Regions from separate parts of the Paenibacillus sp. NPDC056722 genome, predicted to be linked through region 1. Evidence: riboswitches for the same ligand, from Rfam matches in the RefSeq annotation. Region 1 holds a riboswitch; each other region holds the start of a gene.
The links. Region 1 has a riboswitch for cyclic di-AMP ahead of ACFRAM_RS21745 (TrkH family potassium uptake protein). Riboswitches for the same ligand answer to the same signal wherever they lie in the genome.
Positions count from the first base shown of each region.

Region 1 (8,069 bases):
GCCCACACATTAACACTTTCCTTCATGAAGATCAGCGTCACACCCATCAGAATGCTGTCAAACACGACATGGCTGAACATGACGGCAATGAAGCCATAGCGCAGGAAAATGTAGCTGAACAGCAGTCCGATCACAGTCAGCTCAATCGGGCGCGAAGAGATCGGATAGATCGGGTACAGCGTATGCCCGAAAGCCCAGATGAGGGTTGTAATCAGGCTGGCAATTAATGTGCTGCGCACGATTTTCTTCAACATACGAATACCGAACAGGCGGTAGATAGCTTCCTCAGACAGGCCTGCGAGCCAGGCTATGACCGGCAGCAGCCAAGCGTACCTCATATTATAAGGCGACTGGCTGGCATCGGTTGTGGACCAATTGTGCAGGGTCAATGACAGGAGGATGAACATCAGCGTTTGAACCCCAAGCAGGACAAAGGCCCAGACGTACCCGGCACGAATGCTGTCCAGTACATATTGGCCGTATCCCGGCTCTTTGGCACGGGGCCATGGATTCATCCCCTCTTCTTTACGCCAGAGGCCGTCTCCGCCGACCAGTGAGAAGTAGAGCAGGGAAGACATAAGCAGGCTGTAAAGCGCATAAATCACGAACATCACAATGGCCGTAACCCGTGCCTCCACATTATCGCCGGAGGTCTCCGGCAGCATGTTGTACGTAGTGGCCATCATAATCAGGAAATGAACCGTGCTGAGGAAGAGGCCGCGCTTAAAAGAAGTATGGCTCCGCTTCAGAATGCTGTAGATCAAGGCCAGCACGCCCAGAGCGATGGTCGGCAGGCCATAGCCGTACAGGGTCATTTTCGTAGCCAATGACTTCTGGCTGTCTACGTACGAAGTATGCCAGCCTGGCGCTGTAAATCCGGGCTTGAAGGAGGAAACATCTCCTCCATCAAAAGTAAATTGATACTGCAGGCGTGATTCTCCTACAGTGACCGAGCTGTCTGTGTACGTCAGCCCGGAACTGCCGCTGCTACCCGGCTCAATTTGCAGCTTGGCAGGATTAACGCCCCATTCCTTCAGCCAGGGACGGGCCAGCTGCTCCTTCTGTGCTAAGGACAGTGGCGTTTCTTCCTCGCTCGCGGCAATGGAATGAGCACCGCTGCGCGAATTGCCGCCCGGAACGGCTGCCCCGCGGGCAAAGCTGACCGCCTGCCCGGTATACATATTAAGATTCACGGTCAGAAGAGTACCATTCTGGCCTGCAGGTGTGAAGGCCGCATGATAAACATCGTAGGGATAACGCTGGTCCAGTTTCTTTTTACTATAGTCCTCCAGCAGTTTCTCCCGCGACATATAGCCGAAGAAGGAAGATTCGGACTGGTAGGTGATGTTCCATTCTCCGTCCGAGACGGCATAGCCCAGTTTCTCTGCCGCGAACGCTGCGGCGTTACTCCGTGCCACGTCTTTACTGATTACCGCGGTGTTTCCTTCAGGTACACCTCCGAGTAAGGAAGGGAACACTTGGAACATAATGAACAGGGCAATGCCGATGATGCCCGAAATAATAAGCCCTTTGGAGAGAGGACGCTGCTTAAGGGGCTGGCCGACGGGATTCATATAACGCCTCCTTTTGGGTGAACTCATATATTATGGCACTACTTGCAATACGGTACAAATGAGAGCAAACCAGTTATTTTGCTTGTCTACAATCTTCTAACAAGTATTCTTACGCAGAGGGGCCTGTTTTTATGACTCTAATGTTTCTTTCGGATGACCGTTTCATTGCTTTGAGCGATAACGAGGTGTAGATATCTGGCCCCGAGAGGGAGGCAGGCCGCGGCAAGCGGCAATCCGATCAAGGTTACCCATCCAAGCAGCAGCCAATTCGGCGTCTGTCCGATTTGTATATTTTCCGGGAGAAAGGTATTATTCACAATCGTTTGTTGAAGCGCAATGATCATATACAGCGGGAAGATTAGTCCGATCAGTATCTTTGATTTCATCAGATAATAGCTGATTTGCAGCAGGCAGAGGGATAGGATGAGCATCAGTGCTGATGTTAAGAAGATGTATGCAAACCAATGCAGATAATCAGTAACGGATGCGAAATTGGTTCTTCCTCCTGCGAGAGCTGCCCCGATTCCAGCCAGAGTGGCTATGCTCAGCATCAGATGTAGGCGAAGGACGGTGACCCCTGTTGCGACGATACTAGATGTTATAAGCAGCAGTCTAGGATGGGGAAAAGAGAGGCGCCAATTCAGCTGCTTGTGCTCCACCCCGCTCTTGCACATGATCCATATGGAAGCTACCAGCACAGGCAAGATAAATTGCATCTTGGTCAGAGTCAGTACAAACTGATCGTCTTCGGGGAACAGGTAGAACAAGATAAACGCCCCAGCAAGTACGACTCCCTTGATCACCTTAATGGGTAGTAATCCTTCGAAATACTGCAGACGGCTGAGCTCCAGTTGATACAGTGCCTGGAATCCGGAAGAACGCCGGTACGACTTTATAGTGTTCTGCTCTTTAACAATCGGAAGCTGTACGGCCAGGAAATTATATCGGATCTCACTCATTCTTTCGAGACCAGCCTTGGCAATCCAATGGATCAGCATGTAGCCCAGAGGCCAGCCAATCAGTAGAATTCCTACCGTATACAGCAGAATATAGGTCGGATTTAGGTATTGTATTTGCTCACCGTTCAAAGCAGTGGAGTTCAAGTAGGTGGCCAAAGCCATCAATGGCGACAGCCATAATAATGAAAAGGGAACGAACAGCAGCATTTTCCAGCCCATAAGAATGGTTCCTGCCAGCAATCCGCATACGATGGCGAGCGGAAAGATCGAAACCATAAAGAGTGCATGAGCGACTACTGTCAGGATGAGCTCTTTGAACAGAAGGTGCTCATAGTGTCCTGTCAGGTTGAAGAGTACATACAGTCCGATATTAGCAGCTATAACGATGGAAGCAAGATACAATCCATGCTTAAACAGGCTGATCGCCTTGGCATACAGCAGTAGCTTGCGGGGGTGCGGGAAATTCAGAATCCACTCCCGGCTACTATGGACTGTAAACAACAGCATATCGACTGAAGCAAGATACATAATGATCCCTACCATAAGAAAGGTGCCTGCTGTAAAAGGAGCTTGCAGGGAAGGCTGTCTGCCATGAAAGAGATACCATCCGATACCCAAGAGCAGAGCGAATAGGGATACAGTAATCCCTAAAAAAGATTTTTGGCCCCACTTAAACGGATTATAGCGGCTGTACTCCAGATCTGTTAACGCTCTAAGCGCTGTCATGCGAACACTTCCCTGTAACGGGATTCAACGGAATGACCGGACTGACGGAGCCGTTCCACATCCTCAATACCTTGTATCCGTCCGTTACCGATTAGAATTAGGCGGTCAAACAGTAGCTCCATTTCCCGGATATCATGTGTAGCAATCAAAAAGGTACGCTCACCATCAGCCATCTCGCCCACAACTGTGGATGCAATTTCCTCTCTGGAAATGAGGTCCACGCCAGTGAAGGGCTCATCGAGTATGACTAACGGAGCTTTGCGGGACAGGCAGGTCAGCAGTTGCAGTCTGGCTTCTTCCCCGCGGGATAAGGTTGAGATACGGGATTCCCTCTTAACGGAAAGCTGACCCATTAGTTGTTCTGCCTTCACATTGTCCCAATCGGGATATATGCCTTCAGCAAAGTGAAGCCAGCGCCCTACAGTCAGCCATCCAGGCAGGCTGCTGCGGTCCGGCAACAGGGATAACTGTCCTAGGCGGTCTACGCCGGCAGGTTCGCCGAAAATCTTCACAGAGCCGGAGTCTGGTGTAGCCAGTCCGGTGATCAGGCGTAATAGGGTAGACTTGCCCGCACCGTTAGGACCGAGCAGTCCAGTGATACTGCCTTGGGGAATATGGAAGCTAACGTCGTCCAAAATTGTTTTTTTCCTCGTGCGGAGCGTCAGGTTCTGACATTGCACGGCTGCCTTGAGTTCTGGCAGTGATGAAATATCTTTATTCGTACGCATCAAGATTCCTCCTTATCAAATTGCAGCATCTGCTCTGCTGACAGCCCCAGGCTGGCACCCGCAGCTTTAAATTGCCGCACGGCCTCCAGGATCATTTCCTTGCGAGCCTCCCCGATGACATCCTGTTCCCTCGTAACAAAGGTACCCTGTCCACGATAGGTGACAATCAGGCCCATTCGCTCCAGCTCCTGATAAGTTCTTGCAGCTGTAGTCGGATTCACGCCTCGGTCGGCTGCCAAATCCCTCACGGATGGCAGACGCGAGCCAAGCGGGATGAGACCGGTAACAATCCGGCCCCGGATGGCTTCGACGAATTGTTCATAGATGGGACGCGAGGGATTGATCTGAAATTGCTGCGGCAGCAGCTCCAAAGATTCTTCCATGACTTCCCCCTAGTAGGAATAATGTGTATGGGTATAGGTCATACACTTGTTGTGTGTAGTGTATCATTCCTCACCATACAATTTCAAGGTTAAAAGTTCTAGATATTCATGAAACCGTGAAAAACGATGCAATTACAGGAAAGTCACGGAAAAGGAATGAGAACAGGGTCTCCTGTGTTCCCGGTCACTCTTTAAGACATTATTTTATCCAAATATACTTAATAGTGTCTTTGTGATGTCAGGACAGAACGTATATAATTTGAATGCAATTAGATATAAGCCGAATTTCAATTGAAAACGGGGGAACCATATGAAGTGAAGGGTGCATACAGCGTAAGTTTGCGCCGATCTTCAGGGGTGAATTTCGTTCCGGGAACGAATAGGGCACTGCAGCTGCCCGAATCCGTCAGCTAACCTCGTAGGCTTCAGAACACTGCAGGAACCAAGGGGAGAGGCATTGGTGTTCCAGTGCTTTTTTTGTTTGGCATTCTAATGATATACAACGTCAATTTATTATAGTGAGAGGTGAGGATTTGGCTTCGCCATTCCCCAGGTTGAACCGTTTTACAATATTGAAGCTTTCCCCGCCTCAGACGCTGGTACTCGGTTTTGCGGCGATCATTTTGATTGGTACGCTGCTGCTGATGCTTCCGGTTGCCAGTCGGACGGGACATTCATTGAACTTTATAGATGCGCTATTTACAGCAACTTCTGCTACCTGTGTTACGGGGCTGGTAGTTGTGGACACCGGCACGTATTTTTCCCTTTTTGGGCAGACCGTCATTATGATCCTGATTCAGGTTGGCGGCCTGGGCTTCATGACGATGGCAACACTCTTTGCTCTGGTGTTAAAGCGGAAAATATCGCTGCGCGACCGACTTATTCTGCAGGAGGCCATGAACCAGAACTCGATGGAAGGCATTGTACGGCTCATCCGTCGGGTGCTGATCTATTCACTCATGATCGAGGGGAGTGCGGCACTGCTGCTGTCGATACGCTGGGCGTTTGATATGCCGCTCGGCAAGGCGATTTACTTTGGACTGTTCCATTCCATTTCCATGTTCAACAATGCAGGTTTTGACCTGTTCGGCCATTACCGCAGCCTGATGGGATATGTCAATGATCCTGTAGTGAATCTGATTGTCATGTTCCTGATTGTCACCGGTGGGCTTGGGTTTATCGTAATTGCCGATATCGTCGATTACCGGCGCAAGCGCAGGTTGTCGCTGCACAGCAAGGTGGTATTATCCACAACCGCAGCGCTGATTCTGGCGGGCACGCTCGTGATTTTTGTATTTGAATTTACGAATCCGCGGAGCATGGGCTCCCTGAACATTGGCGGCAAAATACTGGCTGCATTCTTCCAGTCCGTTACACCGCGTACGGCCGGGGCCAATACACTGGATATTTCCGGGCTACGCCAGGCTACGCAATTTTTTATCGTGATTCTAATGTTTATCGGTGCTTCTCCCGGTTCTACCGGGGGCGGGATCAAAACAACGACCTTTACGCTCATGATCGGCGCTGTAATCTCCATGCTGCGTGGGCGTGAGGATATAGTATTCTTCCGTTACCGGCTGGCACAGGAGCGGGTGTTCAAAGCACTGACCATCACCTTGCTCGCTCTGCTATTGATTGTCACTGTATCTATGGTGCTCTCGACGACGGAGGGACGCGACTTTTTGGAGATTTTGTTCGAGACGACTTCGGCTTTCGCGACCGTGGGGCTGAGCATGGGGTTGACGCCGGAGCTGTCGTTAGTCGGCAAAATCCTCATCTGTCTCACTATGTTCGCTGGCAGGCTGGGACTATTGACGCTGGCCTATGCACTTGGCCCAAAACAGGGCAAACCATTGTATCAGTATCCGGAAGGCAAAATGATTATTGGATAAGGAGTTATCGGGAGATGAAACCACAGCAATTTGTAGTAATTGGGCTGGGACGGTTCGGTTCAAGCTTGGCGCTTGAGCTGATGGATATGGGCTATGAGGTGCTCGGAGTGGACCATCTGGAAGAACGGGTGGAGGAGATGAGCGACAAGCTCACCCATGCGGTGATGGCGGATGCCACAGACGAGGGCATTTTGCGTTCGCTCGGTGTCCGAAATTTTGACTGTGGTATTGTAGCCATTGGCGATAATATGGAGCGTAGTATTCTGACAGCCATTCTGCTGAAGGAGCTTGGTGTCAAGCAGGTGGTGGCCAAGGCTATATCTATTCTTCATGGACGCGCCTTGACCAAGCTGGGTGTGGACCGGGTGATTTTCCCCGAGCGGGATATGGGGGTTCGGGTGGCTCACCAGTTAGTCACTCCCAATCTGCTGGATTATATCGAAATATCCAAGGATTATAAAATTGTCGAGATGAATGTTCCATCCTGTATGGATGGCAAGAGTCTGTCCCAGCTGAATACCCGGGCCAAATACGGGTGCAGCATCATTGCCATCAATAGGGAGAGTGGAATTATCGTCGCTCCGACTGCGCTGGATTCCTTGTACGAAGGTGATATTATGGTCGTCATCGGCTCCAATGAGGGTATTGACCAATTTGAGGAAGAAGCCGTTAACCTGTAATTGTTTATGCCAAAAACCCGTCTGCGGCTTGTCCGCAGGCGGGTTTTTTAGAGCAAAGCCTCTTCTCAATCGGTCAGCTTCGGCAGAAATACTTCTTCTGTCACCTGCACCAGTGAGCGGGCAGCACCGCTTAGCCCGCCGCCGTCCCGGTAGATCAGACAGGTAGTCCGCTGGGTCTGCTCCAGCTCCTTGATATGCAGCGAGACGAGCCCGCTGCCATTCAGCAGCTCGGGACGCAGATAGGATTTGGGCAGGAGTGCCGCGGTCTTCGCCGTCGGCAGCAGCCGGACGATCGCCTCGAAGGAATCGATCTCCATGCGCACATCGGGATCAATACCGCAGCGCTGGAACAAATCGTCGGTCAGGCGGCGGTACCAGGTTCCCTTGGAGAACAGGATCATCGGCAGGCGTGAGAGATGGTCCATGCTCAGCTTGGGCAGCAGCGTGAGCGGATGCTGACTGGAGACCACCAGGCGGAGCTGATCCTCGAAGAGCGGAATACAGCGCAGCCCGGGCTCCTGAATGGAGGAAGCAATAATTCCTACATCACACTTGCCCTCGCTGACCGAGGAGACAATCTCATGCGTCTTTCCGGTAATCAGTTTCAGTTCGGCAGCGGGATACTTCTCCATATAGGTGTTGACCAGCGGCGGCAATGTAGTCTGCAGCGTGGTCAGGCTGGCCCCCAGCGTAACAAGCTGGGGTTCGCCTTCTTTGAACTTTGAGAGCGCCTCCAGAAACTTGGAACGCTGTTGTCGCTGCTCTAGCGCATAGGTGTAAGCGAGGCGGCCAACTTCGGTGAGTTCTAAGCGCTTGCCGTACCGGTTGAACAATGGAACGCCCAGCCTCTCCTCCAGCTTGGAGATTTTGCGGGAAAGGGCGGGTTGTGACAGGTTAAGCTGGCGTGAAGCCCGGTTCAGGCTGGAATGCTCCACCACTGCCGCGAATATATCCAGATCGTCAAACATAGTGTCTTCCTCCCGTAATAATACAAGGTATGACTCTGTCAGGATTGTGCCTTATTCTGCCGGTATAAGAAGTGATAAAAAGCATAGAACGATTGAGGGTTGAATCACAGATAAGTAGTGCTTTCAGGAATGAAAAGGAAAAAAAAGCGCTGTAAATGA
Region 1 is NZ_JBHTYV010000010.1:147,889-155,957, forward strand. It holds gene ACFRAM_RS21725 (CPBP family glutamic-type intramembrane protease) at 1-1,574, opposite strand, end outside; gene ACFRAM_RS21730 (hypothetical protein) at 1,712-3,259, opposite strand; gene ACFRAM_RS21735 (ABC transporter ATP-binding protein) at 3,256-3,987, opposite strand; gene ACFRAM_RS21740 (GntR family transcriptional regulator) at 3,987-4,370, opposite strand; cyclic di-AMP (ydaO/yuaA leader) riboswitch at 4,639-4,811, shown strand; gene ACFRAM_RS21745 (TrkH family potassium uptake protein) at 4,904-6,262, shown strand; gene ACFRAM_RS21750 (potassium channel family protein) at 6,277-6,942, shown strand; gene ACFRAM_RS21755 (LysR family transcriptional regulator) at 7,008-7,910, opposite strand.

Region 2 (8,069 bases), on a different contig from region 1:
TTGTTATTTTTCCATTGTACATGCCTTCGAGTCAATAGTATTGATTGCCAAGGTGAGTTCTTTAATTATATAATTTTAAAATATTATACTATGCCCGTCCTTAATGGACAGAAAGGAACCGATCCTTGAGCAAACCTAAGAAGAAGAGTCCAGCGGCTTCTCAATTGAGCAAGCAGGAGAGAGACCGCACCAAGCAAGATAAACAGAAACAGACGAACAGAATGTTTATTATCGGTACAATTGTCTTTGTAGTCATTATTTTTGTAGTCCTATTTATGATGGCAGCGAAGGATACTTCCTCCACCACCACAACTGCAGCGCCAACGAGCTTCAATTACAGTGAGCTGCCGAGACTGGGTAAAGAGGATGCACCGGTCAAAATTGTTGAATTTGGAGACTTCAAATGTCCCGCTTGTGCCCAGTTCACGGGGTTGATCAAACCGCAAATCGTGAAAGAGCTGGTAGAGCCAGGAAAAGCCTCTTTTTATTTTGTAAATATGGCCTTTATCGGTCCTGATTCCGAAACAGCTTCACTTGCTGCCCTGTCCATTTACCATCAGAATGCGGATGAGTTCTGGAAGTTCTTTGATGCCGTATATGCAAATCAAGGCGATGAAAATGCTAAGTGGGCGACTGAGGATTATCTTGTTGGCTTAGCTGAGAAGGAGAAGCTGAACATTGATCTGGAGCTGCTGCGCAAGGACATCAAGGAACGTACGTATTATGACGAATTGAAGCGTGACATCAAGACAGCATCTGACGCAGGGGTTAATAATACGCCAACCATCTTCATTAATGGCGTGAAATCCGCAGAGCCGTTTAACTTTGACGCTATTTCGGCGGAAGTGAATACTGCAGCCAAAGCGGCGGAGGCCAAGTGAAATGAGTAAATTCTCCCTATTTTGCCGCCGTAACGCTCTTTATCTGGCCTGGTTTGTGTCAGTAGTGGCCGTGGCAGGCAGCCTTTATCTAAGTGAGGTTCTAAAGTATGAGCCCTGTAAGCTCTGCTGGTTCCAGCGCATTTTTATGTATCCCCAGCTATTTCTGCTAGGCATTGCCACGTACCGGGGAGACAAGCGCATTATTCCTTATGTGCTGCCACTGAGCATTATCGGGGGAAGCATTTCACTGTATCATTACGCAGAACAGAAAATTCCAGCTCTTAGCAAGATTATTCCCTGCACAGTGGGAGTTCCTTGCAACAAAGATTATTTGAATTATTTTGGTTTTATCACGATTCCTTTTATGGCGCTAATCGCCTTTGCCTTGATCACGGTTTTGCTCTGGTTCGGCCGTAAGCCGCTGGAGCAGGAAACAGAAGAAGCATAAGCAAGTACAACCAAAAAATATTCCCTGCTGATTCGTCACAAATAACGTCAAAATGTTATAAAAACACGGGCCGAAGGGATAATAGAAGAGAATGAAAGAGCGGACAGTTCCCGATATAAAATTTGCGGGTTTTGAATGTTTTTTCATTCTTTTTTCATTTTTTTCACCGCTTTACTGGATGCACTTTGTAGACTAATATTAGACCTTGTGAGAAGTTGAATATGCGCTGAATTTTCCTAGGAAAAACGGGGGAACCAATCTTGGCATAACGATGCCAAAGGGGTGAATCGGAAGCGGCCTATACGGCCGAACCGTAGGGCTACCACAGCCCGAATCCGCCAGCTAACCTCGTAAGCAAAAGTGGGATAATGACCATGCCCCAGGCATGCGGATCATTTCCGTATGCTTGTTTTTGTGCCTGCATTTATGAAATCCACCCGTGAAAACGGCGCACGGTATGACCGATTCAACTCACAAAGAGAGGAACTGTTTCTACAATGGTAAGCAAAGTAAAACGACTTTTGATCGGGCGTCCGATGAAATCCAACGAACTCGATCATGAAAAGTTATCCAAGGTGAAAGCACTGGCTGTTCTGTCTTCAGATGCGCTCTCGTCTGTAGCCTACGGAACGGAACAAATCCTGATTGTACTGGTCGCCGCGGGGTTCACTGCGATCTGGTACTCACTGCCAATTGCACTTGCCGTATTGGGACTGCTGGCGATTCTGATTTTATCATACCGGCAGACGATCTTTGCTTATCCACAAGGCGGCGGTGCTTATATCGTAGCTAAGAACAATCTAGGCGTTCCGACCGGGCTTTTGGCTGGGGGCTCTTTGCTCGTGGATTACATTTTGACGGTTGCCGTAAGTGCGTCAGCAGGGACAGATGCGATCACATCGGCTTTTCCAAGCTTGCATGGTCATACCGTTCTTATTGCAGTTACCGTAATTATCATCCTAACGATACTTAATCTACGCGGTGTAACAGAATCCGCATCTTTCATTGCTGTTCCAGTATACCTGTTTGTTATTTCCATTTTTGTCTTGATTATTTCAGGGGTTATAAAATATGCTACGGGCGGTGCGCATGCCCATGTCCCCGAGATCGGGACTGCGGTATCCAATGTCAGCTTGTTCCTGCTCTTGAAGGCCTTTAGCTCTGGCTGTTCGGCTTTGACCGGGGTTGAGGCTGTATCCAATGCTATTCCGAACTTTAAAGCGCCTGCTGAGAAAAACGCGGCAAAAACCCTAATGGCCATGGGCCTCATTCTAGGGATTATGTTCACAGGTATAACCGTCCTGGCTTACTGGTATGGCATTGTGCCCGATGAGAAAGCTACCGTCGTATCCCAGATCACGGAATCCACCTTTGGACGCGGCGTGCTGTATTTCTTCATTCAAGGGATTACCGCTGTCATTCTGTTCCTGGCAGCCAATACCGCTTACTCAGCGTTCCCGCTGCTCGCCTGTATGTTTGCCAAAGACAAATACATGCCGCATGCGTTCATGGTTCGTGGAGACCGGCTCGGTTTCTCGAATGGGATTATTTTCCTCGGTGTGATGTCTGCACTACTGGTAGCCGCATTTCACGGGAATACAGAAGGTCTGATTCCACTGTATGCTGTCGGTGTGTTCATTCCGTTTACATTGTCTCAGCTGGGCATGATGGTTCGCTGGTACAAATTGAAGCCGGCAGGCTGGAAAAGTAAATTTGCTGTCAACACAATCGGCATGCTGACGACATTAACGATTACCTTGATTTTCATCATCACCAAATTCTCCAGTGTGTGGATGGCCTTTCTCTTCCTGCCAATCGTAATGTTCGTGTTCTACCGCATACATGGTCACTACATGAATACAGCGGATCAGCTTCGTATCTGTCTCGACAAAGATAAACCAGTTATTAAAGGAAGCACCGTGGTTGTGCCTGTAGCTGGCGTTACTCGCGCCGTTCTGCATTCGCTTAGTTACGCAAAGTCGTTAACGGATAACGTGGTTGCAGTGTACGTCGGTTTTGATGAAGAGGAGATTCACCGGATGGAGCAGAAGTGGGAAGAATGGAATCCGGGTGTACGGCTTATTGTCCTGCGCTCCCGGTACCGCAGTATTCTCCGCCCGCTGCTTAAGTTCATCGATACGGTGGAGTGGAAGACCGCTTCGACAGATCACATTACGATCCTGATTCCGCAATTTATTACGAAGCATTGGTGGCAGGCTCTATTGCACAACCAGACCAGTTTCTTGATTCGTTCCTATTTAATGAACCAGAAGGATGTCGTGGTCGCCACAGTGCCTTATCATTTGAATAAATAGCTCAGAAGTAGCTGTACATTGAAGAGAAGCCGCGATGCGGCTTCTTTTTTTATTTCCATTCGTTTTGTTTGTGTCAAACAGGCGCGAACCCTGTAGAATTTTTAATATTTATGTTGACATAGATAATGAGAATCAATATCATTTAAAAGAGTTAAGATAAGAGGTAATGATCTATATAAGCCGAACAAAAGAAAGTAACAAAAAGCGAGAAGGAACGAAGGGGGAAGGTTGGAACTGTAGGAGCGAAAGCGCTCGCCTAAAAGCTTTCCGAAGGAAAGCTCGCATCGGAAGCCTAAGCTGGTGTCCGGATTTCAACCGCTAGAAGCGGTTATTCAGATGAAATCTGGAGACAACAGCGGCCGGAAGTCCAAACATTCCACCGAAGTGACGACCGAGCCTTACGTTCGGATCTTAAGTTCGTCTTATATAGAATAGGAATGGAAGCAGATACAAGGGGGATTTTGAATGTTTGCATTAAAAAGAAATATATCAGGCAGTACAAAGCTGGCGATGGCGGGTCTAGCGGCCCTCATGGTGATCTTGTCTGCTTGTGGCAATAACAATGCCGGGAACGCGGCTAATAGCGCTGCTGGATCAACGGCTGCTCCTTCTGCTCAAGCTACTGCAGCTCCGAATCAAGGGGAAGCGAAGACGGTAACAGATGCTATGGGTCATCAGGTCAGCATTCCAGCCAATCCGCAGCGTGTGCTTGCTTCCTATCTTGAAGATCACCTCGTTACACTAGGAGTTACACCTGTAGCACAGTGGTCGGTTCCAAACGGAATACAGGAGTATCTGTCTCCAGAATTAAAAGAGGTTCCGACAATCAGCTATGATCTTCCGCTTGAAGCGGTGACTAGCTTTGCGCCGGATCTTATCATCGTGGATTCGGAATCTGCGGTTCAGAACGGCCTGTATGATCAATATAACAAAATCGCACCTACGTATGTGCTTGGCGATGCCGTGAACAAAGACTGGCGCAAAGCCTTGACGACTATTGGTGATTTGCTCGGCAAGGGTGCAGAAGCCGCGCAAGCGATCAAAGATTATGATCAGAAAGCCGCAGAAGCTAAAGAGAAGCTTGCCAGTGTTGCCGGCGGACAGTCAGCTGCTGCTTTGTGGCTGGTGCAAAAGAATTTCTACCTAGTAGATGAGACACGTGCCAGTGGGGAAGTGTTGTATAAGGATCTGGGACTTGCTTCACCAAACCTGGTGACGGAAATTCCGGCAGATCAGAGAGCGACGTGGAATCCGATCTCTCTAGAGAAGCTCTCTGAACTGAAAGCTGATCATATCTTCCTGGTGAACAGTGACCAATCGGACAACTCGGAAATTTTGAATAGCGCGACCTGGAAAAGTATCCCTGCAGTCAAAGCGGGACATGTCTATGAGCTGAGTTCCAACAGCACCTGGTTGTATAGCGGGGCTACTGCAGATTCCAAAACCATTGACGATGTATTGAAGTTTCTCGTTAAATAATAAGTTTTTCAATGATCTACTGCAATTTTTGTAGATCTCTTTATCGGGATATTGTACATACTTCATATATTTGCGATAATGAGAATGATTCTTGTTATTACTCAATAAGGAGACAAGTTATTGAATGGTTTCATCCCAGGATTCAGATTCGATAAATAGCACCAAGTTAAGGACATCTGATCTTCCCATTACTTCGCGGCCGACAGCGGCCATCCTCATTCTGATCATTGGGCTGGGAGGTATTCTGTTCGGACTCGCGCTCTCGATCTCAGTAGGCGCTGCGGATATTAAACTATCGACAGTATGGGAAGCCGTATTTCATTTTAATCCTGACATACGACAGCATCAGGTGATATGGGAGCTGCGCATCCCGCGTTCCCTCGCCGGGGCACTGGTTGGAGCCTGCTTTGCCGTAGCTGGAGCTATGATGCAGGGGATGACCCGTAACCCGTTAGCGGATTCAGGCCTGCTTGGTCTGAATGCCGGAGCGACAGCTGCGCTGGCCTTAGCGTTTGCTTTTACACCTTCGATGCCTTTCACTTTGATTATGCTGTTTTGTTTTATCGGCGCAGCGTTAGCGGCCTTGCTTGTGTTCGGGATTGGCTCCCTCTCCCGCAATGGATTAACACCCATTCGTCTTACACTTGCCGGAGCTGCAGTAAGTGCGCTCTTGCTCGCTGTCAGCCAGGGAGTAGCGATCCTGTTCCACCTGTCTCAGGATCTAACGTTCTGGCTGGCCGGCGGGGTCGCCGGAACGACATGGGGTCAGCTTAAGATTATGGCACCGCCAATCCTCGTTGCCCTTATCGTGGCAATGATGATGTCTCGTTCCATTACACTGCTTAGCCTCGGCAGCGAGGTGGCAGCAGGACTTGGACAAAATACAAGGCTGGTGCAGGCCGGAGGCATGCTCACAGTTGTGGTGCTTGCCGGAACAGCGGTTTCGGCTGTAGGTCCGATTGCTTTTGTCGGTCTGCTGATTCCTCATATTACACGTTACCTGGTTGGCATTGATTACCGCTGGGTCATTCCTTGTTCAGCTGTACTCGGCAGTCTGCTGCTGATCTTTGCAGATATTGGAGCCAGACTCCTGAATGCACCTTATGAGACGCCGATCGGCGCTCTAATCTCGCTGCTTGGTGTACCGTTCTTTATTTATCTGGCGAGCAGACGGAAGGGGGCGCTGTCATGAGTAAGCCCATCCTCAGTACTTATGAGAAGCAGAGACGAACAAGGAACATCACGGTTCTGTCACTGCTCGGTTTTCTTATCGCCACTGTGTTCGTCATCAGCATGAATACAGGCTTTATGCGTCTCTCACCGCTGGAGGTTCTGCATACGATCCGCGGACAAGGAAATCATCAACAGAAGCTAATCCTGTTTGATTTCCGGTTGCCTCGTATCGTGATTTCGCTGCTAGTTGGGGCGGGCTTTGCAGTCTCCGGCTGTATACTGCAAAGCTTGTCGCGCAATGCATTAGCTGAACCTTCTACCTTAGGGATCACCGCAGGTGCTGGTTTTGCGGTCATCTTGTTTATTTCTTTCTTTCCAGCTACAACGGCGGCGCCGATCTACGTGCTTCCGCTGCTAGCCTTGCTGGGCGCCGGTCTTACAGCCGCGCTAATCTACATCCTGGCTTTTCGCCGGGAAGGGCTGTCCCCGGCAAGGCTTGTGCTGATCGGGATCGCGGTTGCCGCAGGCATCAACGCTTACCAGATTGTGTTGGCGCTGAGACTTGATCCCAAGAATTATCAATTCGTGGCCACCTGGATGGCCGGGAAGATCTGGGGTGGCGATTGGCGCTTTGTACTGGCGCTGCTGCCGTGGATTGTCGTTCTTCTGCCGTTCGCGTTCTATAAAGCCCGAGTGCTGAATGTAATGAATCTGGGCGACCAGATGTCCACCGGGCTTGGCGCTCCAGTGGAGCGTGAACGCTTGCTGCTGCTCGCGGCTGCGGTAGCCCTTGCAGGCTCCTGCGTCGCTGTCAGCGGCGGCATCGGTTTCGTTGGTCTGATTGCACCCCATCTGGCCCGCAGGCTGGTGGGGCCGCGGCATCAGGTGCTGCTGCCGGCCGCTGCCCTTACAGGCGGACTACTGCTACTGGCCGCCGATACCATCGGCCGCTGGATCATGCAGCCGGCGGAAGTGCCGGCAGGCGTCGTAGTGGCTGTAATCGGCGCACCCTATTTTTTATATTTGCTCGCCAAATCAAGAGCTTAATTTATTCTACAAATCCAATATTAACGGGCATACCCCGAAAAACTACAGGGAGTGAAGATCATGTCAGAACGTTTGAATACAGAACAGCTAAGCATCGGGTACTCGGAAGCTACTATAGTTAAGGGATTGAACCTGACGCTTCCAACAGGGAAAATTACGGCGCTTGTCGGGGCTAACGGCTCCGGAAAGTCGACGATTCTGAAGACGATGGCCCGGATCATGAAGCCGAAGAGCGGCAGTGTAATGCTGGATGGCAAATCCATTCATAACCTCTCGACCAAAGAAGTGGCCCGTCAGTTAGCGATTTTGCCACAGAACCCAACAGCACCAGACGGACTTACTGTAGCGGAATTGGTAAGTTACGGTCGTTATCCCCATCAGAAGGGCTTCGGTACATTAACACCGGAAGACCGCCAAATTATCTCTAATGCGATCGCTGAGACGGGGATGTCGGACTTCCATGACCGCCCGATTGATCGTCTCTCCGGGGGACAACGTCAGCGTGCTTGGATTGCTATGGCATTGGCGCAAGAGACGGATATTCTGTTCTTGGATGAACCTACAACGTTCCTTGATATGGCGCATCAACTGGAAGTGCTGCAATTGCTGCAAAAGCTGAATGAAGAGAAGGGCCGTACCATCATCATGGTAGTCCATGACTTGAACCATGCTTCCCGTTACGCGCAGCATATGGTGGCGATCAAGTCCGGCACAGTGATTAGTGAA
Region 2 is NZ_JBHTYV010000001.1:106,851-114,919, reverse strand. It holds gene ACFRAM_RS00580 (DsbA family protein) at 126-881, shown strand; gene ACFRAM_RS00575 (disulfide oxidoreductase) at 883-1,329, shown strand; cyclic di-AMP (ydaO/yuaA leader) riboswitch at 1,544-1,701, shown strand; gene ACFRAM_RS00570 (APC family permease) at 1,827-3,644, shown strand; gene ACFRAM_RS00565 (iron-hydroxamate ABC transporter substrate-binding protein) at 4,110-5,123, shown strand; gene ACFRAM_RS00560 (FecCD family ABC transporter permease) at 5,248-6,315, shown strand; gene ACFRAM_RS00555 (FecCD family ABC transporter permease) at 6,312-7,343, shown strand; gene ACFRAM_RS00550 (ABC transporter ATP-binding protein) at 7,404-8,069, shown strand, end outside.
Region 2: it holds a riboswitch for cyclic di-AMP, as region 1 does, so the genes downstream of both, ACFRAM_RS00570 (APC family permease) here and ACFRAM_RS21745 (TrkH family potassium uptake protein) in region 1, are expected to answer to the same signal.

Region 3 (8,069 bases), on a different contig from region 1:
GGTTAGCCAGCGTATTATACAGGCGCATAAGGGCAGTATGGAGATAGCAAGTGAGGTAGGCAGCGGCGCTAAGGTTACAATTACTATGCCTGCTGCGGAAGCTGTTATCCCCCGCAAGAGCATGAATGAAGAACGGAGTGAATAGCAAGGTGAGAATCAATAAATTCATCAGTGAGACAGGCTACTGCTCACGCCGTGAAGCTGACAAGCTAGTTGAAAGCGGCAGAGTAACGATCAACGGAGAACAAGCAGTGCTTGGCAGTCAGGCTGAGCAGGGTGATGAAGTACGGATTGATGGGAATTTGCTGGAGACGGGCAATACTATCGTGTACATCGCATTGAACAAGCCAGTAGGCATCACCTCTACAACAGAGGAGCATATTAAAGGCAACATTGTTGATTTTGTAGGGCACTCTGAGCGGATCTTTCCGATCGGGCGGCTTGATAAAGATTCGGAAGGCTTGATTCTGCTGACTAACGACGGAGATATCGTTAACAAGATATTGCGTTCAGAGGGTCGCCATGAGAAGGAATATATAGTGACTGTCGATCGGCCGATCACACCATCCTTTATTACAGGGATGTCGAGCGGTGTGAAGATTCTGGGGGAGAAGACGCTGCCTTGTACCGTTACACGCATCACGGAGCGGGTCTTCCGGATTATTTTGACTGAAGGTAAGAACCGGCAGATTCGCCGTATGTGTAGCGCTTTCGGTTATGAGGTCAGACGTCTTCAGCGCATCCGTATTATGAATATCAATTTGGGCAGTTTACCGGTCGGACAATGGCGTGATCTGTCGCCTAACGAAAGAACTGAGCTAGGAGCCATGTTGAATTATGAATTGCTGTAGGCTCAGCAGTACCTTATAAAAGAATAACAACAAATAAGAGCGGCTCCTAAGGTTTACCTTTAGGAGCCGCTCTTTACTTGCCCACGACGGATAGCTAATTATCGGATGGAGGAATCCCTGTGAATTGCTTGAACTCCTGATACTTCCGAATGATGGAGACTTCAACCCGGCGGTTCTTCGCACGCCCTACAGGTGTGGAGTTATCCGCGATAGGATGGTATTCACCGTATCCGATCGGACTGAATTTCTTTGGATCGAGATTAGGGTTAAGCAGCAGAATCTTCATGAAGTGCAAGGCCCGATCCACACTGAGATCCCAGTTGGAAGAATAGCTAGTGTTGGAGATCGGGATATTGTCCGTATGTCCCTGAACGACTACATCGTAGTCGGGGAATTGCTGTAACATTGTTGAGATGGACTTAGCCAGCTGTCTGGATTCATCCTTGACTACAGCCTGCCCGGAAGCGAACAGGGCATTGTCGCTGATGGTAATCATAAGCTGGGACTGGTTCAGCTTGGTGCTGAGCAGATCGGTCAGTCCATTGTTCTTGATATATTGATCGAATTGCTTCTTGAGCTTCTCAAGATCTTCCTGTTCCTTCTGGCGCAGCTTGGCCATTTCTGCTTCTCCCGTATTCTTAGAGATGACATTGTTCATCTTATCGCTCTTACCCTGGTCCAGATTACTCTCGGATGGGGTTGCTGCCCGTTCTGTCAGCACGCCGGTTCCGCCGTTCAGAACGGAACTGAAGGCCTGGGCCATCTCTTCGAACTTCTTGGCATCGGTGGCGCTCATGGCATACATAACGAGGAACAAGGCGACAAGCAGGGTCATGAGGTCGGAATACGGCAGCAGCCAGGATTCATCGGCATGCTCCTCATGTTCCTCGTGTCTAGTCTTTTTGCTCACTCGAACCGGCCTCCTTCTCCAGCAGCTTGACGCGTTCCGTAGGTGTTAGGAAGACTGCCAGCTTCTGATTAATCGCAATGGTGGAGACCCCGGATTGAATGGACAGCAGACCTTCTACCATCATTAGGCGGACATCAATCTCTTGCTTGGAGAGCCGTTTGAGCTTGTTGGCAATCGGGTGCCACAGCACATACCCTGTGAAAATACCGAGTACGGTAGCAATAAACGCTCCGCCGATCGCATGAGCGAGCTTTTCCATCTCGGTCATATCGGCAAGTGCAGCGATAAGCCCGATTACGGCTCCGAGTACCCCAAGCGTAGGCGCGTACATACCGGCCTGGGAGAAGATCAGTGCACCGGCTTTATGACGATCTTCAGTAGCACGGATATCCTCCATAAGTACATCGCGAACGAATTCCTGATCGTTGCCATCGATAATCATCCGCATCCCGTTCCGGAGGAAACCATCCTCTATTTCATCAACCTTGGACTCCAAAGCCAGCAGACCTTCGCGGCGTGTGATGGATGCCCATTCCATAAATGTAGTAATTAGTTCCGCTTTGCTGACCATTTTCTTTTTAACAAAGATCATTTTGAACAAGCTAGGTACCTTTTTGATTTCTGAAAATGGAAAAGCCATAAAGATTGAAGCGGCGGTACCCAATAAAATAATTAAGTATGCAGCGGGAGTGGCCAAACTTTGGATGGGAGCGCCTTTCAGCACCATCCCGAAAAGAACAGAGACCAGACCAAAGACTAGACCGATTATTGTTGAGATTTCCATTATGCACCTCGTCCATGAGATTTAAGAAGTGATCCGACTTAGCCGCGTTAATCATCCTTGAAGCGCGGCAGGGCATCTTAACCCAAACGGAATAACTTATATTCTTATTTATCGACATCATTCCCTTTTTTGTGAAGTCATTTTTTCGGCTATAATGGATAAGGTAAGTTATTATTCATCAGTGAAGAAAACGGAGTGATACACATGGGCGTTAAACATGGCAGAGATTATGCAGAAATCCTGAACGAATTGACAGAAGCAGCCTCACGTATTACCGACGGATTTTTATTTTTTGAAATGGACCCGGAGGAATGGCAGGAGCTGCCACAGGAGTCGAAGCTTGAGGTATGGGAAGCGCTTGCCGAGGATCTGTTCTATGCACTGGGCAATGAACCGGTCATTGAAGTGGGGAGCGGGGTTGTGATTTACGACAAGGATACACACCGGATCAATATTTTGCTCGGCGATGAGGACTTGGCCTCTGTTGTTCTGGTTTAATAGGAATACAGGTGAGCGGAATTTGCCGCAGTCTGCCGCCCGTGGTAAAATTGACGGAGCGGAGTACTATTTACCGGGATTGAAGAATACAATTAAACCGAAAATTGTCTTTATCCTGGCACATCCCTTGGACCTCAGAAGCTAAGGGATGTTTTGTTTAAACAAGCAAAGAGGCAAGGCGATCGGAACTTTGCTACTAATAAGGTAAGGGAGGTAATAATGTGCTACTTACAGAGGAAGAACTGATCGAGCAGATCGGCAAGCTGGAAGGCTGGAAGCTGGTGAAAAATACGATTACACGCAAATATATGTTCAGCGATTATATGAAGGGAATAGCCTTCGTCGATGCGGTGGCCGCCATTGCGGAGGCTTTTGACCACCATCCGCATATTACGATTGATTATAAAGCGGTCACGCTTCGCCTGACGACACATGAAGAGGGCGGAATTACGCCGTTGGACATTCGTGGTGCACAAGAGTTTAATGAAGCCTTCGAGAAGGCCCGCTAGTCAGTCGTATAGTCCTTTAACATAGCAATGGTAAAAGAATACTCATACATGCGAAAAAGCCCGTGTCGCAGGATGTAGATCCTGACACGGGCGTATTTGTGTTGTCTCTCTAATGAAGCTCTACTTCTTCTCAGCCAGCCATGTGGCCACGTTCGCAATTTCCTCCGGCGCCAGCTTTTCCTTGAAGGAAGGCATTTGGCCCCGTCCTTTGGTTACTATACTGTAAATCCCGGCAGCGTCATGCTGGCCACCTTCGTTTTTCAAGCTAGGTCCTATCCCGCCCTGAAGCTGATCGCCATGGCAGGTGATACAATTGGCTTTCACAGTCGCTTCTGCCTTGGCGGCATCAAGCTGAATTTCAGGCATAGTAGGCTTGTTCTGTTCCGCTACCTCTTCTTTACCTGGAAGTGTGAACATTAGAACTACCGCAAAGGCACAGGCGGCAAAAAACAATCCGCTCATGATCCATTTTTGCATCCCCAATCGTCCCTTCTATGTAAGCTGCTCCCTACATTATAGCGGAAGGTGAAGCGTTATCATAGCATTTGTGGCAAAAAAATGAACGACTATGCGATACTTCTCTAAACTTCCTTTAACAAAGCATCATTTCTCATAGACCATACAATAAAATGGTTTACTTCCAGTGGGTGTCATTCGTTCGTAAGTGTCAGTAATCGTAAAACCACTTTTTTGATAAGTCCGAATGGCCCGCTGATTCCAGGTTAGTACCTCCAAATCGATTTCCCGCTCAGGGTAGCGTAGAACTGCAGCTTGGACGATGGCACGGACAAAGTGTTGGCCCATTCCGTGACCACAAAGCTCTGGACGCATACCAATCCCCAGACGCACCACACCCTCCATCGGGAATAGCTGTGCGAAGCCACAGAGATCGCCTTCATCGTTCAGCACAGACACATACTGCTCACTGCGCAGCCGGGCATCGCCAAACTCAATGCCGAGCTCCTCCATCTGTTGCCAGGGCATCCAGCCATATATATTGTAAGGAGGCTCATAGCTCCATTGGCAGATGTCTTCGGCATGGCTGGTCTCCATGGGTACCACATGGAACGTAACAGGTAAATGAATCATCGGGTGAGACCTCCTTTCCACAGGATAAAGCTCTATAATTTAATTATATACAAAAAGCATAAGATCAGGCGCAGAAAGTCAGGAAAATGTTGTTTGGTGAATTTCAGGAGGGGTAATGAAGAGTAACAGAAACGACAAAAAAGCCCTTCTCCAGATTTCGATAAAATCGGGAAAAGGACTGGCTTATGACTTATAAATTATTGTACATCGTCAAAATCTTGAGCATCCGTCGCAAGCGCCTGATAAGCATCCGTGCTCATCACGCGTTTAGCACCCACATAACGACTAACATAATAGCTTTCACTCAGCGAGCTGATCGTTACACCACGAGAAGATGAAGCATGGGCGAATTTGCCTTCGCCAACATAAACGCCAACATGGGAGATTCCTTTGCCACTGGTATTGAAGAATACCAGGTCGCCCGCTCTAAGTTCATCACGGGACACCGTGGAGCCCATCTGATATTGGGAACCGGATTGGTGTGGTAGGTCAATACCGATCTTGTTGAAGACATACATTGTAAAACCAGAGCAATCAAATCCACTTGTAGTCGTGCCGCCAGCTACGTACTTGGTGCCGATAGCCTTGTCAATCACCTTATCCATCTTGGAATCGGCGAAAGCGCTTCCTGCTCCAATAGCGGTAAGCATCATTGAAAAGCCAAGCACTGCTGCTGCTAATTTCTTCTTCAAAAGTGTAAACCCCTTCCAATGCCTACGAGGTTAGCTTAAGGGTTCGGTTGAAGGTCCCCTATGACCCCTCTTCAAACAGGAGGTCAATTCACCCAAAGTGGTTCCCCCGTTTCCCTAATGATTAGGGAACTCGGCATATACCGTTGATTAGAATTAGACTGCTATATGAATACATGACAAAACCTTATAAAAAGGTGACTCAATAATTACAAAAATGTTACTAAAAACTCACTGCGCTAATTGTAACAAACACAGCGTCGCTTGGCAATCATTTATAGCATATTTGTGCGCAAAAAATGGGATTTTAAGAGCGGATTCTCACTATTAACGTTGAAAATAGAGGACAAACTAAATTTTCCAAAATTTATTGAGTTTTTTGGCGCAAAATATGATTCATCTATTCCAAAGAGGTGTATACGTATACTATAAAATAGGAAAAACCCGGAAATTGACTATGATGATAATCAAGTCTCCGGGCACAGTATAGGTATGAGGTTAAATGGAATGATTGTATTTTAGAGGTTAGTTTAGTCGTAGGCAACCGCTTTATAAGCAGTTGTGCTCATGATTCGTTTGGCACCAATGTAGCGATCAGCCCAGTATTTCTCACTCAGTGAGCTAATAATGACACCGTGGGAAGATGAGGATTGAGCAAATTTACCATTGCCGACGAAGATACCGACATGAGATACACCGTTGCCGAGTGTGTTGAAGAATACGAGGTCTCCTGGACGCATTTGACTGCGAGAGATGGAGGTTCCTGCGTTATATTGCGATTGGGATGTGCGCGGCAACGAAATGCCGATGCTTTTGTATACATATGTAGTGAATCCAGAACAATCAAATCCGGCCGTGCTTGTTCCTCCAGTTTTGTAGGAGGTTCCGAGGGTTTTTGTAATAACCGTGTCCATTTTGGAGTCTGCTGAAGCGCTATTGGTTCCGATACCGATGGCGAGTGACAAACCTAGTGTGGCTGTAACAATGATTTTCTTAAAATTCTGTCTGTTCAAAAGATGTACTCCTTCCAAGGCCTGCGAGGTTAGCTTAAGGGTTCGGTAGAAGGTCCCCTATGATCCCTCTCTTACGAGATCAATTCACCCAAAATATGGTTCCCCCACTTCCCGGTGCAAGGAATTCGGCGTTTTATGCACCTAAAGTGTGACGTATCGACAACTGCATACATGACATAAGCGTAGATATTAAGAAATACCTTCAAAAGATTACAAAGTTGTTACTAGTAGTACAGAAGCCATTGTATCAAACCCGTTACCATTTTGCAAATCGCTCTGCTGAAGATGACAAAAAAAGAGTCGCGGCTCCTGTTATCCAGGAACAGTGACTCTTCTAATATGCCCTGAGGGGACGGATTTATTGTGGAAATGCTTTACTTCTCCATAGGTCATATTGAGCCGCAATGCCCCACAATTTGAGGAGTGTGGACGGGAGCGGAAGGAGTTGGCGGATCAGGAGTGCAGGCAAGCCAGGGAAGTAAATAATCCCCAAGGCGTAGAACACCAAGAGCAGCAGACTGCCTGCTCCCATCACGATTGATACCCCTATCGCGGTGAGAAGGCACCGTAGGGCGATTAGCAGGGAGGAGAACATGCCAGTTCCGGCTGTATAACCAAACTGCATGTACAATAGCAGCAAGCGGATAACATATACATAGGCACACCAAGCCAGAATATAGGGAACACCGTTCAGCAGCAGCTTATAGTCCATTAAAGACGACAGCAGCAGTGCATATATCTTGGGTGCGAACCAGTAAACGGGCAGGAGGGCGAGTAGCCACTCTACCAGGCTGAAGATCAGCACGGACAGACCATGCTTTTTCATGCCGGGGAAAAAGAACAGACCGCGTTCTCCTGAGCGCTCCTGATGCAGCTCATGAAGCAGACCCGCCCGAATGAACGGGGAAATGAGCAGTCGCAGCAAGGTTAACCCTAACAGCAGGCATAGCCAGCGCTGTACGTCAGGGTCGGAGGTAAGACTATGCTGACCCTCGATGTAGAACAGCAGCCTGGCCATACCGCTGCCCCCCGCGTTGTGGTCGGGATACCGCAGTAGGACTGATACTACGGCCTCCCGTACTAAACCATACATAAAATAGCCCCAGAGCAGCCGGTAGATGAATAGCAGTATCAGAATATAAGTTTGCTCCTTCAAACTTTGCCAGCCGCGAATAATTGATGTTTTCAAGCTCATCCACCTCACCAGACCAGAGTTCCAAGCACAGTTTCAAGCAGTTTCGACAAGGTTAGCGTCCAGCGGGAGAGGGTATCCGGCTTGATCTCCGCCAGCCTGAAATTGTTGATATGTTTGTTCTCCAGCAGAAGGGTGTGCTGGGGATCGATCTCTGCCGACAATAGCGGGGAGCTGGAGATCAGCTGGAACGCTGTATTCTTGTTGTCCCCATTCCAGACTCGCTCCACGGTGTGGCCATCAGAGAAGGTGAATTTAATGGGGACATTCGCGTAGTGGCTACCTCTGTTGCTGACCTTTACGATGGATTCGTAGCCTTGGCCGGTGCCGGCATTTTCTTTGGTACGCATCTGGATATCGTCGATCGAGAAATCAGGAGCTCCGCCGTCATAGATATAAAGATCGAAATAGTTCTGCCATGATTTCTTGGTCACGTTCTCTACGACCTTCTGAAAATCACGGGTAGAGGGATGGCGGAACCGGTATTTATTCGCATAGGTGGACAGGATGGTATCCATAGTTTTAGTGCCGACC
Region 3 is NZ_JBHTYV010000021.1:25,206-33,274, reverse strand. It holds gene ACFRAM_RS27570 (ATP-binding protein) at 1-145, shown strand, start outside; gene rluF (23S rRNA pseudouridine(2604) synthase RluF) at 150-851, shown strand; gene motB (flagellar motor protein MotB) at 946-1,761, opposite strand; gene motA (flagellar motor stator protein MotA) at 1,745-2,545, opposite strand; gene ACFRAM_RS27550 (hypothetical protein) at 2,750-3,043, shown strand; gene ACFRAM_RS27545 (4a-hydroxytetrahydrobiopterin dehydratase) at 3,265-3,552, shown strand; gene ACFRAM_RS27540 (c-type cytochrome) at 3,673-4,029, opposite strand; gene ACFRAM_RS27535 (GNAT family N-acetyltransferase) at 4,156-4,641, opposite strand; gene ACFRAM_RS27530 (C40 family peptidase) at 4,839-5,333, opposite strand; cyclic di-AMP (ydaO/yuaA leader) riboswitch at 5,338-5,479, opposite strand; gene ACFRAM_RS27525 (C40 family peptidase) at 5,861-6,343, opposite strand; cyclic di-AMP (ydaO/yuaA leader) riboswitch at 6,347-6,484, opposite strand; gene ACFRAM_RS27520 (hypothetical protein) at 6,702-7,532, opposite strand; gene ACFRAM_RS27515 (M1 family metallopeptidase) at 7,544-8,069, opposite strand, start outside.
Region 3: it holds a riboswitch for cyclic di-AMP, as region 1 does, so the genes downstream of both, ACFRAM_RS27530 (C40 family peptidase) here and ACFRAM_RS21745 (TrkH family potassium uptake protein) in region 1, are expected to answer to the same signal.